2 regions of the Embleya sp. NPDC127516 genome follow, and region 1 is predicted to be linked to the other one. Evidence: predicted binding sites of a transcription regulator. Region 1 holds the regulator's gene; the other holds the start of a gene.
The links. Region 1 encodes HrcA, which represses chaperone genes, less so after heat shock. Its sites were predicted from a motif close to TTNGCACTCNGNNNNNCNGAGTGCNAA; they were not measured.
Positions count from the first base shown of each region.

Region 2: groL (chaperonin GroEL) is a predicted target of HrcA. The motif match lies at 3,446-3,472, and genes of this name have one in related genera.

Region 1 covers NZ_JBIWJT010000005.1:515,097-522,616, forward strand. Annotated here, with positions in the region: gene ACIRL2_RS12905 (ribonuclease Z) at 1-741, opposite strand, end outside; gene ACIRL2_RS12910 (histidine triad nucleotide-binding protein) at 748-1,110, opposite strand; gene ACIRL2_RS12915 (16S rRNA (uracil(1498)-N(3))-methyltransferase) at 1,184-1,924, opposite strand; gene ACIRL2_RS12920 (NAD(P)H-dependent flavin oxidoreductase) at 1,921-2,988, opposite strand; gene dnaJ (molecular chaperone DnaJ) at 3,185-4,315, opposite strand; gene hrcA (heat-inducible transcriptional repressor HrcA) at 4,318-5,334, opposite strand; gene ACIRL2_RS12935 (MBL fold metallo-hydrolase) at 5,483-6,238, shown strand; gene ACIRL2_RS12940 (DUF3097 domain-containing protein) at 6,268-7,098, shown strand; gene ACIRL2_RS12945 (WD40 repeat domain-containing protein) at 7,126-7,520, shown strand, end outside.
Region 2 covers NZ_JBIWJT010000058.1:11,210-18,729, forward strand. Annotated here, with positions in the region: gene ACIRL2_RS49815 (hypothetical protein) at 1-567, opposite strand, end outside; gene ACIRL2_RS49820 (Uma2 family endonuclease) at 860-1,447, opposite strand; gene groL (chaperonin GroEL) at 1,662-3,287, opposite strand; gene ACIRL2_RS49830 (cold-shock protein) at 3,739-3,942, opposite strand; gene ACIRL2_RS49835 (ubiquitin-like small modifier protein 1) at 4,364-4,642, opposite strand; gene thrC (threonine synthase) at 4,639-5,919, opposite strand; SAM riboswitch class I at 5,936-6,088, opposite strand; gene ACIRL2_RS49845 (glucosyl-3-phosphoglycerate synthase) at 6,281-7,258, shown strand; gene ACIRL2_RS49850 (hypothetical protein) at 7,281-7,520, opposite strand, start outside.

The DNA.
Region 1 (7,520 bases):
CGCCGCCTCGCGCGCGGTGAGGTGGCCGACCTCGCGCGCGAGGTCGGCGTCGGCGTCGGCGAAGGTGGACTCGCACACGAGCAGGTCCACGTCGCGCGCGAGCTCGACCGCGGCCGGGCACAGCCGCGTGTCCATCACGAAGGCGAACTTCTGCCCGGGTCGAGGCGCGCTCACCTGCTCCAGGGTCACCGCGCCGACCCGGCCCTCGCGCTGGATCCGGCCCACGTCCGGGCCGGATATGCCCAGTGCGGCGAGCCGCTCGGGCAACATCCGACGGCCGTCCGGCTCGACCACGCGGTAGCCGTACGACTCGACCGGGTGCGACAGCCGGCGGGCGTGCAGGGTGAAGGGCCCGGCGGGGAGTTCGACGTGTTCTCCCGCCAACGGGTGTTCGATCAGCACGGCGGTCTCGTGGAACGCGGTCGCGTGGTGCAGGCGATCGAACCACTGTTGCCCACTGGCCGGGTAGTGCGCGGTCACCGGATGCGGCACACGATCCAGCGACATGCGCTGGATCACGCCGGGGAGGCCGAGACAGTGGTCACCGTGGAAGTGCGTGACGCAGATCCGGGTGATGTCGTGCGCGGCCACCCCGGCGTGCAACATCTGCCGCTGGGTGCCCTCACCGGGGTCGAACAACAACCCCTCGCCGTCCCAACGCAGCAGGTAGCCGTTGTGGTTGCGCTGCCGTGTCGGAGCCTGGCTCGCGGTGCCGAGGACGACGAATTCCCTGGTGGACACGTTCGACTAGCCGGGAGGCCAGCTCAGCCCGCGGCCGCCGAGCAGGTGCGCGTGCACGTGGAACACGGTCTGGCCGGCACCGGCGCCGGTGTTGAAGACGATCCGGTAGCCGGACCCGGCGATGTCCTCGGCGGCGGCGACTACCGCCGCCTCGGCGAGCAGCGTGCCCGCCAGTTCGGGTGCCTCGGCGCCCAGTTCGCCCGCGCTGGCGTAGTGCGCGCGCGGGATGACCAGGACGTGCGTGGGCGCCTGCGGGTTGATGTCCCGGAAGGCCACCACGTCCTTGGTCTCGTGGACGATCGTGGCCGGGACGTCGCCGGCGAGGATCTTGCAGAACAGGCAGTCGGCCTGGGGTTCCCCCGCAGCCATGGGTGCCTCCATCGGGTCCGAGTCGATCACGGGCGGTCGCCCCCGATCGTAGTCACGTCCCGCGCCCGGCGCTTCAGGCCCAGCGGCCGGAGCGGGCCAGCAGGACGGACGCGGCCGAGACGCCGGCCGTGGAGGTGCGCAGCACGGTCGGGCCGAGCCGGTAGGCGGTCGCGCCGGCGGTGGCGAACGCGGCCAGTTCCTCCGGGGACACCCCGCCCTCGGGACCGACCACCAGGACCAGATCGCCCTCGGTCGGCGTCGCGGCGGTCGCCAGCGGTTCGGTCGCCGCCTCGTGCAGGACGCCCGCGAACGCGGCGGCGCCGAGCAGGGCGGTGACCCGGCGCGTGCTCATCTGCTCGGTCACCTCGGGCAGGTGCGGCCGGCGGGCCTGCTTGCCCGCCTCGCGGGCGGTCGAGCGCCACTTGGCCAGGGCCTTCGCCCCACGCTCACCCTTCCACTGGGTGATGCAGCGGGAGGCGGCCCACGGCACGATCACGTCGACGCCGACCTCGGTCATCGTCTCCACCGCGAGTTCGCCGCGGTCGCCCTTGGGCAGCGCCTGGACCACCACGATCCGGGGCGTGGGGGCGGGTTCCTCGGTGCGCGAGTCGACGTCGACGTACAGCCTGTCCTTGCCCTCGGTGCGGTTGACCGTGCCGTACACGGCCAGTCCGGCGCCGTCCGCCAGGACGACCGGCTCACCGGCGACGAGCCGGCGCACCGTGACGGCGTGCCGGCCCTCGGCGCCGTCGAGGACGACCTGCCGGCCGTGCCGGATGGCGTCGCCGGGGGCGAGGAAGACGGGGGCGCTCAAGCGCATGCCTTTCGGGCGGCGGCCATCTCGTCGACGAGCCGGCTGATCACCTCTGCGGCCGGCTCCTCGCGGGCGAGGCGCCAGCCCTGACCGGCCCACAGGGCCAGGCCGTCGGCCTCGCCCCGGGCGGCGGCGGCCTTGCGGATCGGCGAGACCAGGTGGTGGACGAAGGGGTAGACCCCGGGAGCCTCGGCCTCGTGGCGGGCCACGAAGCCGTTGCGCAGTCCCCTGGCCCAGCGGCCGGAGAACGCGCGGGTGAGCACGCTGCGCTCGAACGCCGGGTCGGCGAGCGCGGCTTTGTGCGCGGCGGGCGCGCTGCCCTCCGGGCAGCGCAGGAAGGCGGTACCCAGTTGGGCCGCGCTCGCGCCGGCGAGCCGCACCGCCTCGATCTGTCGGCCGGTCATCAGGCCGCCCGCGGCGATCAGCGGCAGCTCGGTCTCGGCGGCGATCAGCGTGAGCAGGGTGAGCAGGCCGTACGGGGCGGGCGCGTCGGGGTTGGCGAATCCGCCCTGGTGGCCGCCGGCCTCGGCGCCCTGCACGCACAGCGCGTCGACCCCGGCGTCGGCGGCGGCGCGGGCCTCCTCGGGCGTGGTGACGGTGGCCACGGTCAGCGTGCCCGCGGCCCGCAGCGCGGTGATCGCCTCGGTGTCGGGCAGGCCGAAGGTGAAGCTCACGACCGGGACCGGGTGGGCGAGCAGCAGTGCGAGCTTGGCGTCCCAGTCGTCGCGTTCGCAGCCGGGGGCGGGCGTGCCGACGGTGCCGCCGTAGTGGGCGGCGGCCCGGGTGAGCGAGGCCGCGTAGCGCCGGGTCAGCTCGTCCTGGGCGCGGGTGGGCGTGGGGTGCGGCATGAACGCGTTGACCCCGAAGGGGGCGTCGCCGACCAGCGTGCGCAGTTCGTCGATCTCGGCGGCCAGCTCGTCGGCCGAGCGATACCCGGCGGCCAGGAAGCCGAGCCCACCCGCGCGGACCACCGCCGCCGCGAGCGCGGGTCCGGCGGCGCCGGCCATCGGCGCCTGCACGATCGGCAGTGCGGTGAGCCGGGTGGGGTCGGTATTCGTCGGCATCATGCTCCCCGTTCGCTCGGTGGGCTCGGCTCGGCTCGTGTCGCCCGGCCCAGCCTAGGGAGTGTCCGGCCGCGGACGGAGCCGCCGTCCCCTCGCCGACGCGCCGCGGGTGCCGAAGCGGCCGAAAATCGGCCCGTCCGACACCCGCGACCACGAAACCGCGCGCGGCGCGCCCTCGGGCGCGCCGCGCATCGTCTCAGCGTCCGTTGAACGCGTCCTTGAGCCGGGAGAACAGGCCCTGCTGCCCCGGCGTGAACTGACCCGAGGGGCGTTCCTCGCCGCGCAGCTTGGCCAGCCGGCGCAGCAGTTCCTCCTGCTCGGGGTCGAGCTTGCTCGGCGTCTGCACCTCGACGTGCACGATCAGGTCGCCCCGGCCGCCGCCGCGCAGGTGGGTGATGCCGCGCCCGTGCAGCGGGATCGACTGGCCCGACTGGGTGCCGGGGCGAATGTCGATCTCCTCGGTGCCGTCCAGCGTCTGCAACGGCACCTTGGTACCCAGCGACGCCGCCGTCATCGGGATGGTGACCGTGCAGTGCAGGTCGTCGCCGCGCCGCTGGAAGGTGGTGTGCGGGACCTCGACGATCTCCACGTACAGGTCGCCGGCCGGGCCCCCGCCGGGGCCGACCTCGCCCTCGCCCGCGAGCTGGATCCGGGTGCCGCTGTCCACGCCCGCCGGGATCTTGACGGTGAGCGTGCGCCGCGCGCGAATCCGGCCGTCGCCCGCGCACTCGGGGCACGGGTGCGGGACCACGGTGCCGAAGCCCTGACACTGCGGACACGGCCGCGACGTCATGACCTGGCCCAGGAAGGACTTGGTGACCTGGCTGACCTCGCCGCGACCGCGACACATGTCGCAGGTCTGCGCCGTGGTGCCGGGCGCCGCGCCCTCGCCGTTGCACGTGTTGCACGTGACGGCGGTGTCCACCTGGATCTCGCGGGTGGTGCCGAACGCGGCCTCTTCGAGGGTGATCTCGATCCGGATCATCGCGTCCTGGCCGCGGCGCGTGCGCGAGCGCGGACCGCGCTGGCTGGCCTGGCCGAAGAACGCGTCCATGATGTCGCTGAAGCCGAAGCCGGCTTGGCCGAAGCCGCCGCCCGCGCCGCCCCCGGAGGACAGCGGGTCGCCGCCGAGGTCGTACATCTGCCGCTTCTGCGGGTCCGAGAGGACCTCGTAGGCGTTGTTGATCTCCTTGAACCGGTCCTGCGTCTTCGGGTCCGGATTGACGTCCGGGTGCAGCTCCCGAGCCAGCCGGCGGAAGGCCTTCTTGATTTCCTCCGGGGTGGCGTCCCGCCGCACCCCGAGGACCTCGTAGTAATCGGTAGCCAACTCTACGACTCCGCGAGGATCTGTCCGACGTACCGTGCCACGGCGCGCACCGCTCCCATCGTTCCGGGGTAGTCCATTCGGGTCGGCCCGAGCACCCCGAGCTTCGCCAGCGTTTCCTGCCCACTGCCGTATCCGACGGCGACCACCGAGGTCGCGGCCAGTCCTTCGTGCATGTTCTCGTGTCCGATCCGCACGACCATGCCCGGGTCGGTCGCCTCGCCCAACAGGCGCAGCAACACGACGTGTTCCTCCAGTGCCTCCAGGACCGGGCGGATCGTGTTCGGGAAGTCCATACCGAAGCGGGTCAGGTTGGCCGTCCCGGCCAGGACGACCTTCTCTTCCTTGTGTTCGACCAGGGTGTCGAGCAGCGTGGCCAGGATGCCCGCCACGATCGGCCGTTCCTCGGCGGTGAACGGCTCGGCGAGGTCCTGGACCAGCAACGGCACATCGGCGAACCGCTTGCCGGTGATCCGGCTGTTCAGTCGCGCGCGCACGTCGGCGAGCAGGTTCTCGCCGACCGGGCCGGGGGTGTCCATCACCCGTTGCTCGACTCGGCCGGTGCTGGTGATCAGCACGAGCATGACGCGCGTCGGCGCGAGGGTGAGCAGCTCGACGTGCCGGATCGTCGAGCGGGTCAGCGAGGGGTACTGCACGACGGCCACCTGATGGGTGAGCTGCGCGAGCAGCCGCACCGTCCGGCCCACCACGTCGTCCAGGTCCACCGCGCCGGCCAGGAACGTCTGGATCGCCCGGCGCTCGGCGCCCGACAGCGGCTTGACACCCGCGAGCCGGTCGACGAACAGCCGGTAGCCCTTGTCCGTGGGCACGCGGCCGGCGCTGGTGTGGGGCTGCGTGATGTAGCCCTCCTCCTCCAGCGCGGCCATGTCGTTGCGAATGGTGGCCGGGGAGACCCCGAGGTTGTGTCGGTCCGCGAGCGCCTTGGAGCCGACCGGCTCCTGGGTCGCCACATAGTCCTGCACGATGGCGCGCAGCACGTCCTGCTTGCGATCGTCGAGCATGGTGCGCACCTCCTGACCCGTTGTTCCGCCCGTTGCCTGTCCCGTTCGCGGCGGTTCGTCACGCTGGTTGGCACTCCGTCCCGCCGAGTGCCAGTGTACGGGTCACCCGATCCGGACCGTACCCCTGAGTCCGTGCCAAGGTTGACGCATGGTACGCGCCGAACAGCCGAAACACGCCACCTGGGAGCCGATCGGACCGGGCGTCCTGCGCCGTCGGCTGCCCGGCCTGGAGCTGAATGTGGCGGTCGTCACGGGACGCGACGGGATCCTGCTCGTGGACACCGGATCGCACGACCACGAGGCCGCGAATCTGCTGGCCTCGCTGGCTCGTGAGCTGCCCGCGCACGACCTGCCCGACCGGGTGGTCGCGGTGGTGAACACGCACGGTCACTTCGACCACTGCTTCGGCAACGACGAGGTGCTGCGCGCCTTCCCCGACGCCGAGGTCTGGGGCCACGCGGACCTGCCGGACTATCTGGAGCGGTACGCCGAGGCCGGTCGCGCGAGCGGCATCTCGCACGGCTTCGACCCGGATCTGATGAACGCCGCGCGGATCGTGCCGCCGACCCGGCTGGTGGCCCGCGAGCAGCCGGTGACCGTGGACCTCGGTGGGCGCGAGGTGGTGTTGTACGCGCCGGGCCGCGGACACACCGATCACGACCTGGTCGTGCACGTGCCCGACTGCGGTGTGCTGATCGCCGGCGACATCGTCGAGGAGAGCGGACCGCCGCTGTTCGGCTCGGACGCGTTCGCCGCCGAGTGGAGCGATTCGCTGGCCCGGGTGCGCGCGCTGGACGCGAGTGTCTGGCTGCCCGGACACGGCGCGGTGGTCGACACGGAGTTCGTGATCCGGCAGAACCGGTGGCTGGCCGACGTCGCCGCCGGGCGCGTCGTACCGGACTGACGGACCGTCACCCGGCTAGCGTCACCGTCATGCGCAGTTACGGACCCGAGTCGCTGATCCCGGGATGGAAGAAGGACAAGCCCGTCCCGGAGGTCGCGGCCGATCGCGATCTGGTGGTGGAGGAGGCGTCCACCGGCTTCTGTGGCGCGGTGGTCCGGGTGGAGAAGACCCCTGAGGGGTTCACCGTCACGCTGGAGGACCGGCACGGGCGGCTGCGGGTCTTCCCGATGGATCCGCGCGGGTTCCTGATCGACGGCGAGGTGGTCACCCTGGTCCGGCCGCGGGCGCCGGGGCCCGCGCGTGCCCCCGGGCGGACCGCGTCGGGTTCGGTCGCGGTGGCGGGTGTCCGGGCCAAGGTCGCGCGGGCGGGCCGGATCTACGTGGAGGGCCGACACGACGCCGAGTTGGTCGAGCGGGTCTGGGGCGACGACCTGCGGATCGAGGGCGTGGTCGTGGAATACCTCGAAGGCATCGACGATCTCCCGTCGCTGGTACGCGAGTTCGGGCCGGGTCCGGATCGGCGGCTGGGCGTTCTGGTGGACCACCTGGTGCCGGGCTCGAAGGAGAGCCGGATCGCCGCGCGAGTGACCGGCGACCATGTGCTCGTGGTGGGACACCCCTATATCGACGTGTGGCAGGCGGTCCGGCCGGCGTCGGTGGGCATCGCGGCTTGGCCGGACGTACCGCGCGGAGTCCCGTGGAAGGAAGGGGTCTGCGCGGCGCTCGGCTGGCCGGTCGACCCGCCGCGGGCGTGGCGTCGGATTCTCGCGGCGGTGGATTCGTACCGCGACCTGGAGCCGGCGCTGCTGGGACGGGTGGAGGAGCTGATCGACTTCGTGACGGCGCCGTCCGAGGTGTGAGTCCCGGGCCGGCGCTAGCGTGCTCGGATGCGACAGGAACAGGTCACGCTCGTGCTGCCGGGCTCGGCCGGCCCCAAGTATCGAATGTTCGCCGTGCACGGCACCGAGTTCGTCCGTTCCGCCTGGTCGGGCAACGGGACGCCCCGGGACACCCGCCGGGATTTCACCGATGCCGGAGCGGCGCTGCTCGCGCTGCGGCGGGAGGCGGACAAGGCGATGCGGGCCGGCTTCGTCCGGCTGGGCGGGGCCGAGGACGAGGTGGTGTTGGAGTTCCTGCCGCCCGGCAAGACCTCGTCGCGGGGGCTGGACCTGCACCCGGACGGGCACACCGTGGTGGTCGGCTACGACGGCGCGATCCGACTGGTGGACGTGGCCACGGGGGAGCGGCGCACGGTGCACGCCGTGCCGGCGGCCGAGCGGCT
Region 2 (7,520 bases), on a different contig from region 1:
TAGGATGCGCAGTTCCTTCGGGTCGAGTTCCGCGCCGGCGAGCTGCTTGGTCAGGATCGAGCGCAGGATGCCGCTCAGCCGAAGACCCCACGCGTGCCGCAGGGCGCCGGCGAGCTTGTCCCGGTAGCGCACCGACCACAACTCCAGTGAGCCGGAGCCCAGGACGCTGCGCAGGATCAGCCGGCGCACCCGCGCGTTGTTGACCCGCCGCTCGGCCAGCAGCCCGAACAGCTTGAGTCGGCGCGGCACGGTCAGCGCGGCCACCGCGTCGTACACGGCGGTGCCGTCGTCCTCGCGCGCGGGCGTGTCGAGCAGGTGCAGCACGCCGAGCTGCCGGCTGCGGTCGGTGGCTCCGGGGGAGCACACCAGACCCGCGTACAACCGCCGGTCCAGTGCGATCATCGCGCGGTGCGCGTCCTGCTCCAAGGCGAGCTGCTCGTCGCGGGTGTTGTAGAAGGAGGCCCGCCCGGTCGCGGCCACGGCGACGTCCAGGAAGCGGACGACGGTGGCGGCGGCCTCGGCGCGGGCCGGATTGTCGGCGCTCAGGGCGCGGGTGATCTCGGTCATCGAAAGGCTCCCCCGTGGGCACCCGGGGCAGGTCGCGGGTCCGGTGTGTGGTCCCCGGACGAACCTGGGACCGCTTCCGACCCATGGGAAACGGCTCTGTACGAACACGCAGTTCCCCGGGTGCGATGGCACGCGACTCCGGGCAGGTCACGGGTCCCGGATAGGGATTCGAACCCCAAGCACCCCAAAAGCGCTTGTACGCCAAGACAGAAGGAACGCGTAGTTCCCGGAGTCGCACCACGAGCCTACGAGCGAGGTGCCGCCGACGCCGGCCAATATCGGTCGAGTCGAATCAGACCCCGAAGAGCGACGTATCGAGGTCGATTCCGAAAGGCTCGGGGATGGTGATCGACTCGCCGATCGATACCCGGAGTTCCCCGTGGTATCTCCTGCCGTCGGGCGCGGAGAAGAGCTTCACGGAAGGACCCTCCTTGTCCCAGCGGTCGATGAGCAGGTAGAGCGGCACCTGGGCCCGGGCGTAGGCCTCGAGCTTGGTTACCCGATCGTGGTCCGCATTGTCCTTGGAGGTGATCTCGGCGATGAGGAGGGCGCACCGTGCCGGGGTCGGCGCCGTGTCGTGTTCGGGATCCAACCCGATGTCGTCGACCGGCATCACGACGACGTCCGGGATGTAGAGCCGAAACATCGGCGCGATACTCACACCGAGCGTTTGGAAGATCTCACAGTTCTCCGGGGTGACCGTAAGCAACGCCCGCTGGAGGCGGGACGCAATCAGATTGTGCGTATTTGCCGGCGGTGGCGACATGACGATGCTTCCCCCCGTGATCTCGGCGCGCCAGCCGTCGGGCACGTCCAGCTCCTGCCACGTGGACACCAGTCGGTGCCAGGTGTCGCTCGCCTCGATCACGGGTGCGGTCATGTCGTCCACCTCATCCACCTCGGTCCGCGCTGTAGCAGGAGCGACGCTATGTGCCGCCCGGAGACCATTTCAGGGTAAGTCGCCACCGCCACTCGAACGAGCGAACACGCTTCGAACACCGCCGCAATCCGTCCCGGGAACGCGAAAGAGGCGGCCCCCCGAAGGGGACCGCCTCTCGCGTCAAGACCGTGCGGGTCTACCGATCCTCAGCGGATCAGAAGTCCATGCCGCCCATGTCCGGAGCGCCGCCGGCCGGGGCCGGGTTCTTCTCCGGCTTGTCGGCGATGACAGCCTCGGTGGTCAGGAACAGCGCGGCGATCGACGCGGCGTTCTGCAGCGCGGAACGGGTGACCTTCGCCGGGTCGATGATGCCCTCGGCGATGAGGTCCACGTACTCGCCGGTCGCGGCGTTGAGGCCGTGACCCGGGGTCAGGTTGCGCACCTTCTCCACAACCACGCCGCCCTCGAGGCCGGCGTTGACCGCGATCTGCTTGAGCGGGGCCTCGACGGCCAGGCGCACGATGTTCGCGCCGGTCGCCTCGTCGCCGTCCAGCTCGAGCTTGTCGAACGCGATGGTCGACGCCTGGAGCAGGGCCACGCCACCACCGGCGACGATGCCCTCTTCGACGGCGGCCTTCGCGTTGCGCACCGCGTCCTCGATGCGGTGCTTGCGCTCCTTGAGCTCGACCTCGGTCGCGGCGCCGGCCTTGATCACGGCAACGCCGCCGGCCAGCTTCGCGAGACGCTCCTGGAGCTTCTCGCGGTCGTAGTCCGAGTCCGAGTTCTCGATCTCGGCGCGGATCTGGTTGACCCGACCCGCGACCTGGTCCGAGTCACCGGCACCGTCGACGATGGTCGTCTCGTCCTTGGTGACGACGACCTTGCGGGCGCGGCCGAGGAGTTCGAGACCCGCGGTGTCGAGCTTGAGGCCGACCTCCTCGGAGATGACCTGGCCACCGGTGAGGATGGCGATGTCGCCGAGCATGGCCTTGCGACGGTCGCCGAAGCCCGGCGCCTTGACGGCGACGGACTTGAAGGTGCCGCGGATCTTGTTGACGACGAGCGTGGCCAGGGCCTCGCCCTCGACGTCCTCGGAGATGATCATGAGCGGCTTACCCGACTGCATGACCTTCTCCAGCAGCGGGAGGAGGTCCTTCACCGAGGTGATCTTCGAGTTGACGATGAGCACGTAGGCGTCTTCGAGGACGGCCTCCATGCGCTCCATGTCGGTCGCGAAGTACGGCGAGATGTAGCCCTTGTCGAAGCGCATGCCCTCGGTGAGCTCGAGCTCGAGACCGAAGGTGTTGCTCTCCTCGACGGTGATGACGCCTTCCTTGCCGACCTTGTCCATGGCCTCGGCGATCATCTCGCCGATCAGGGGGTCCGCGGCGGAGATCGAGGCGGTGGAGGCGATCTGCTCCTTCGTCTCGACGTCCTTGGCAAGCGCGAGAAGCTGCTCGGAGACGGCCTCGACGGCCTTCTCGATGCCACGCTTGAGGGCCATCGGGTTCGCGCCGGCGGCCACGTTGCGCAGGCCCTCGCGTACGAGCGCCTGGGCGAGGACGGTCGCGGTCGTCGTGCCGTCACCGGCGACGTCGTCCGTCTTCTTCGCGACCTCCTTGACCAGCTCCGCACCGATCTTCTCGTACGGGTCCTCGAGCTCGATCTCCTTGGCGATGCTCACACCATCGTTGGTGATGGTGGGCGCACCCCACTTCTTCTCGAGCACGACGTTGCGGCCCTTGGGGCCCAGCGTGACCTTGACGGCGTCGGCGAGCTGGTTCATCCCGCGCTCGAGGCCGCGGCGCGCTTCCTCGTTGAACGCGATGATCTTGGCCATGTGGTGAAGTCCTCCCAGAACGGGGGTGAGTGCCGGACCGCACAGGTGCCCGCGACGGACGACCCGACCACCGCGAGGATCCCTCCCTCACGGGTGCCGAGCCTCACCGGCTCGGTCCGTTTCTGTCACTCTCACATCCAGAGTGCTAACGCCAATGATTAGCACTCGACCATGCCGAGTGCAAGCGCAACGGCCGGTCCCGACCCGTCCGCGCACACCCCCGCGCGTGTCGCACGAAGCGCGGGTCCGCACGGCCGCACGTACAACGACCGGGGCCCGGCCCCCGCATGGCGGGAAGGCCGGGCCCCGGTCGCTGATCACACCCGATACGCATCCGATCCGACCATCGGACAACAGGCCGGACGAGAGATCGGGACAAGTGTTGTGCTGCGATGTGTCGTGCAGTCCGTGGTGTGGACCGTTTCAAGCAGAGGAGCGGATGCCCCCTGGTTCAGGCGGTGACGCGGACCATGTCGGCCTGCGGCCCCTTCTGCCCCTGCGAGATCTCGAACTCGACTCGCTGCCCCTCCTCGAGCGTCCGGTACCCGTCCATCTGGATCGCGCTGTAGTGGACGAAAACGTCCGCACCACCGTCGACCGCGATGAAGCCGTACCCCTTCTCCGCGTTGAACCACTTGACGGCGCCCTGAGCCATTCCTAACTCCCCTGTTACTGGCCCTTTCACGGATACTGCACGCCGCAGCTCCGGGTTCGTATCCAGAAGGACCCGGCCTTCCGCTACGACCGCGGCTGAATGTATCCGGACGGATGCCCGGAGCAACAGGTCAATCGGACGAGAATTCCCGAGTGAATAAAGCTCGCATTCTTCGTGAATCACCAGGAAAGCCGTATTTCAATACGTCAGGAAAACGACTTTCGATACATATCGGGTGTGATCTCGACCACGGGTTTACCGACGCAACGCCGCCAAAGCGGGGAAATGGACCCGGGTAAACACGTGTAACGCACGTCGGCCGGGGAGAGAGGAAATCCGCCGCCCGGTGCTCCGGACGGCGGATTTCTCGGTTCCGTTTCGTGGTCCGTGCCGATGAAGATCGACAAGGTCGCCTATCGCGTCAGCAACCGCCGGCGACCGCCGGGATGATCGAAACGCTGCCGTTGTCGGGGATCGTGGTGGCGAGACCGTCCGCGAAGCGCACGTCCTCGTCGTTCACGTACAGATTCACAAAGCGGCGCAGCTTGCCCTCGTCGTCGAGGATGCGTGCGCGAATTCCGGTGTGGTCCTTTTCCAGGGCGTCCAGGACCTCGGCGAGGGTGCTTCCCTCGACGGACACCTCGGCCGCCCCACCCGTGTAGGTGCGCAGGATCGTCGGGATGCGAACGGAGACGCTCATGCCAGGCCGGCCTTTCGGAAGGATTCCAGAGTGGGTCGAATGGTCGCGGTGGCGCCGGTGGTCGGCGTGACCGCGTCCAACGTCTTGAGGCCGTCGCCCGTGTTGAGCACGACCGTCTCGGCGTCCGGGTCCAGCGCGCCGGACGCGAGCAGCTTGCGCAGGCAGCCGACGGTCACGCCACCGGCGGTCTCGCCGAAGATGCCCTCGGTGCGGGCCAGCAGCTTCATCGCCTCGACCACCTCGGCGTCGGTGACGTCCTCCACCGCGCCGCCGGTGCGCTTGCACACGTCCAGCACGTACGGGCCGTCGGCCGGGTTGCCGATCGCGAGCGACTTGGCGATCGTGTCCGGCCGCACCGGGCGGATCACGTCGTGGCCGGCCTTCCACGCGGCGGCCACCGGGGAGCACCCGGTGGCCTGCGCGCCGAAGATCTTGTACGGCGCGTCCTCGACCAGCCCCAGCGCGATCAGCTCGCGGAAGCCCTTGTCGATCTTGGTGAGCTGCGAACCCGACGCGATCGGGATGACGATCTGCTCGGGCAGCCGCCAGCCGAGCTGCTCGGCGATCTCGTACGCGAGCGTCTTGGAACCCTCGCCGTAGTACGGCCGCAGGTTGACGTTGACGAAGCCCCAGTCCTCACCGGCCGGGTCGCCGATCAGCTCCGAGCAGAACCGGTTGACCTCGTCGTAGGTGCCCTCGATGGCGACCAGCTCGCCGCCGTACACGGCCGCCGTGACGACCTTGCCGGCCTCCAGGTCGGAGGGGATGAACACGCAGCTCCGCAGGCCCGCCCGGGCGGCGGCGGCACCCACCGCGCCGGCCAGGTTGCCGGTGGAGGAGCAGGAGAGGGTGGTGAAGCCGAACGTGCGCGCGGCCTCGACGGCGATCGCGACCACGCGGTCCTTGAAGGAGTGCGTCGGGTTGCCCGAGTCGTCCTTGACGTGCAGCTTCGCGATGCCCAGCTCGCGGCCCAGGTTCTCGGCGCGGACCAGCTTGGTGAAACCGGGGTTCAGATTGGGCCGGGACGCGACGTCCGCGGACACCGGCAGGAGCGGCGCGTAGCGCCAGATGTTCTGCGGGCCGGCCTCGATCTGCTCACGTGTGACGGTGCCGAAGTCGTAGGCCACCTCGAGCGGGCCGAAACAGGACTCGCAGGCGTACTTGGGACCCAGTTCGGTGCGTTCGCCGCACTCGCGACACGACAGCGCGACGGCCGGACCGAAGGAGGTGGAGGTGGAGGTGGCGCTGGTGGAACGGGTGGCGGTGGGTGTCGCCATGGCGAGGGCCTTTCTGTCCTCATCTTTACCCGTGGGGTTCCACGGGCCGGACTTGGCACCTGTCCGATCCGCCGGTGCTCGCTCGCGCCGAAAGCGCGTCACGAGGAATGACGATCGGATGGTTGCCGGGGCTTCAACGGGCCGTTCCCTCTGCCCCTCTGGATGAGCTGCTATGGCGGTGGACACACCCTTCGCGAGGTGGCCGGTCCGCGTTTGTCCGGCACGACGTGCGATCGTCGTTACCGGTGACGACGACTGTAACCGAACCGGTGCCGCGTCGATCATCCGGTCCACCTCGCGAGACGATGGAGGGTGGCCGTGACCGAGGCCGGAACACCGGCGACGACAGGGGATTTCGAACGTGCAGCCCGAGGTGAGCGCCTGGCTTCGACGACGGTCCTCCGTCGCCGCGGACTGGCCCGTCGACAAGCTTCTTGACGCCAAACGAGACACTCGGGTCAGCGTCGTCCTGCCGGCGTTGAACGAGGCGGCGACCGTCGGGGACATCGTCAAGGTGGTCCGCACCGAGCTGATCGAGCGCGCGCCGCTGGTGGACGAACTGGTCGTGGTCGACTCCGGATCGGTCGACGACACCTCCCGGATCGCGGCGGACGCGGGCGCGCGGGTCGTGCACCGCGACGACATCCTGCCCGCGATCCCGGCCGTGCGCGGCAAAGGCGAGGTGTTGTGGCGCTCGCTCCTGGTCACCGACGGCGACATCGTCGCGTTCGTGGACGCCGACCTCAAGGACTTCTCGGCCGACTTCGTCACCGGAATCCTCGGCCCGCTGCTCACCGACACCTCGGTGCAACTGGTCAAGGCGATGTACGACCGGCCGCTGGAGATCGGCGACACGATCGTGCCCGCCGGCGGCGGCCGGGTGACCGAGTTGGTCGCGCGTCCGCTGCTCAACCTGCACTGGCCGGAACTCGCCGGTTTCGTCCAGCCGCTCGGCGGCGAGTACGCGGCCCGCCGCTCGTTGCTGGAACAACTGCCCTTCCCGTGCGGCTACGGCGTCGAGACCGCGATGCTCGTGGACACCCTGCGCCTGGTCGGCCTGGACGCGATGGCCCAGGTGGACGTGGGGGTGCGCCGGCACAACCACCAGGACGAGGCCGGGCTGGGCCGGATGGCGGCGGAGATACTCCAGGCCGTCGAGCGCCGGCTGCGGCGCGGCCCGAACGGCGCGCACCCGGTCGAGCTGAGCACCGCGCTGACCCAGTTCGAGCGGGACGAGGGCGGTTTCCGGCTGCGTACGCACGACGTCGCGGCCCGGGAGCGGCCGGCGATGGCGACCGTGCCCGCCTACCGCGCACGAACCCGCCTGGTCGAGCGCTGATCGCCGGGCGGGGCCGGCGGGCTCAGTTGCCGAGCACCTCCGCGACCTTGCGCACGGTGTTCTCCCGGGCCGCCCGCACCCGGGTCAGCGCCGCGGCCTCACGCTCGATCGCCTGTCGCTGATACGCCACGTCGACCGCGTACCAGGTGCCCGCGACGTTGTGCTCGGCCCGGCAGGCCACCGTCGCGGTCGCCGCCGCGATCTCGCGCGCGCTCGGCACGGGCGTGTCCCAGGCCGGATCGCCGCCCGCCGCCAACGGATC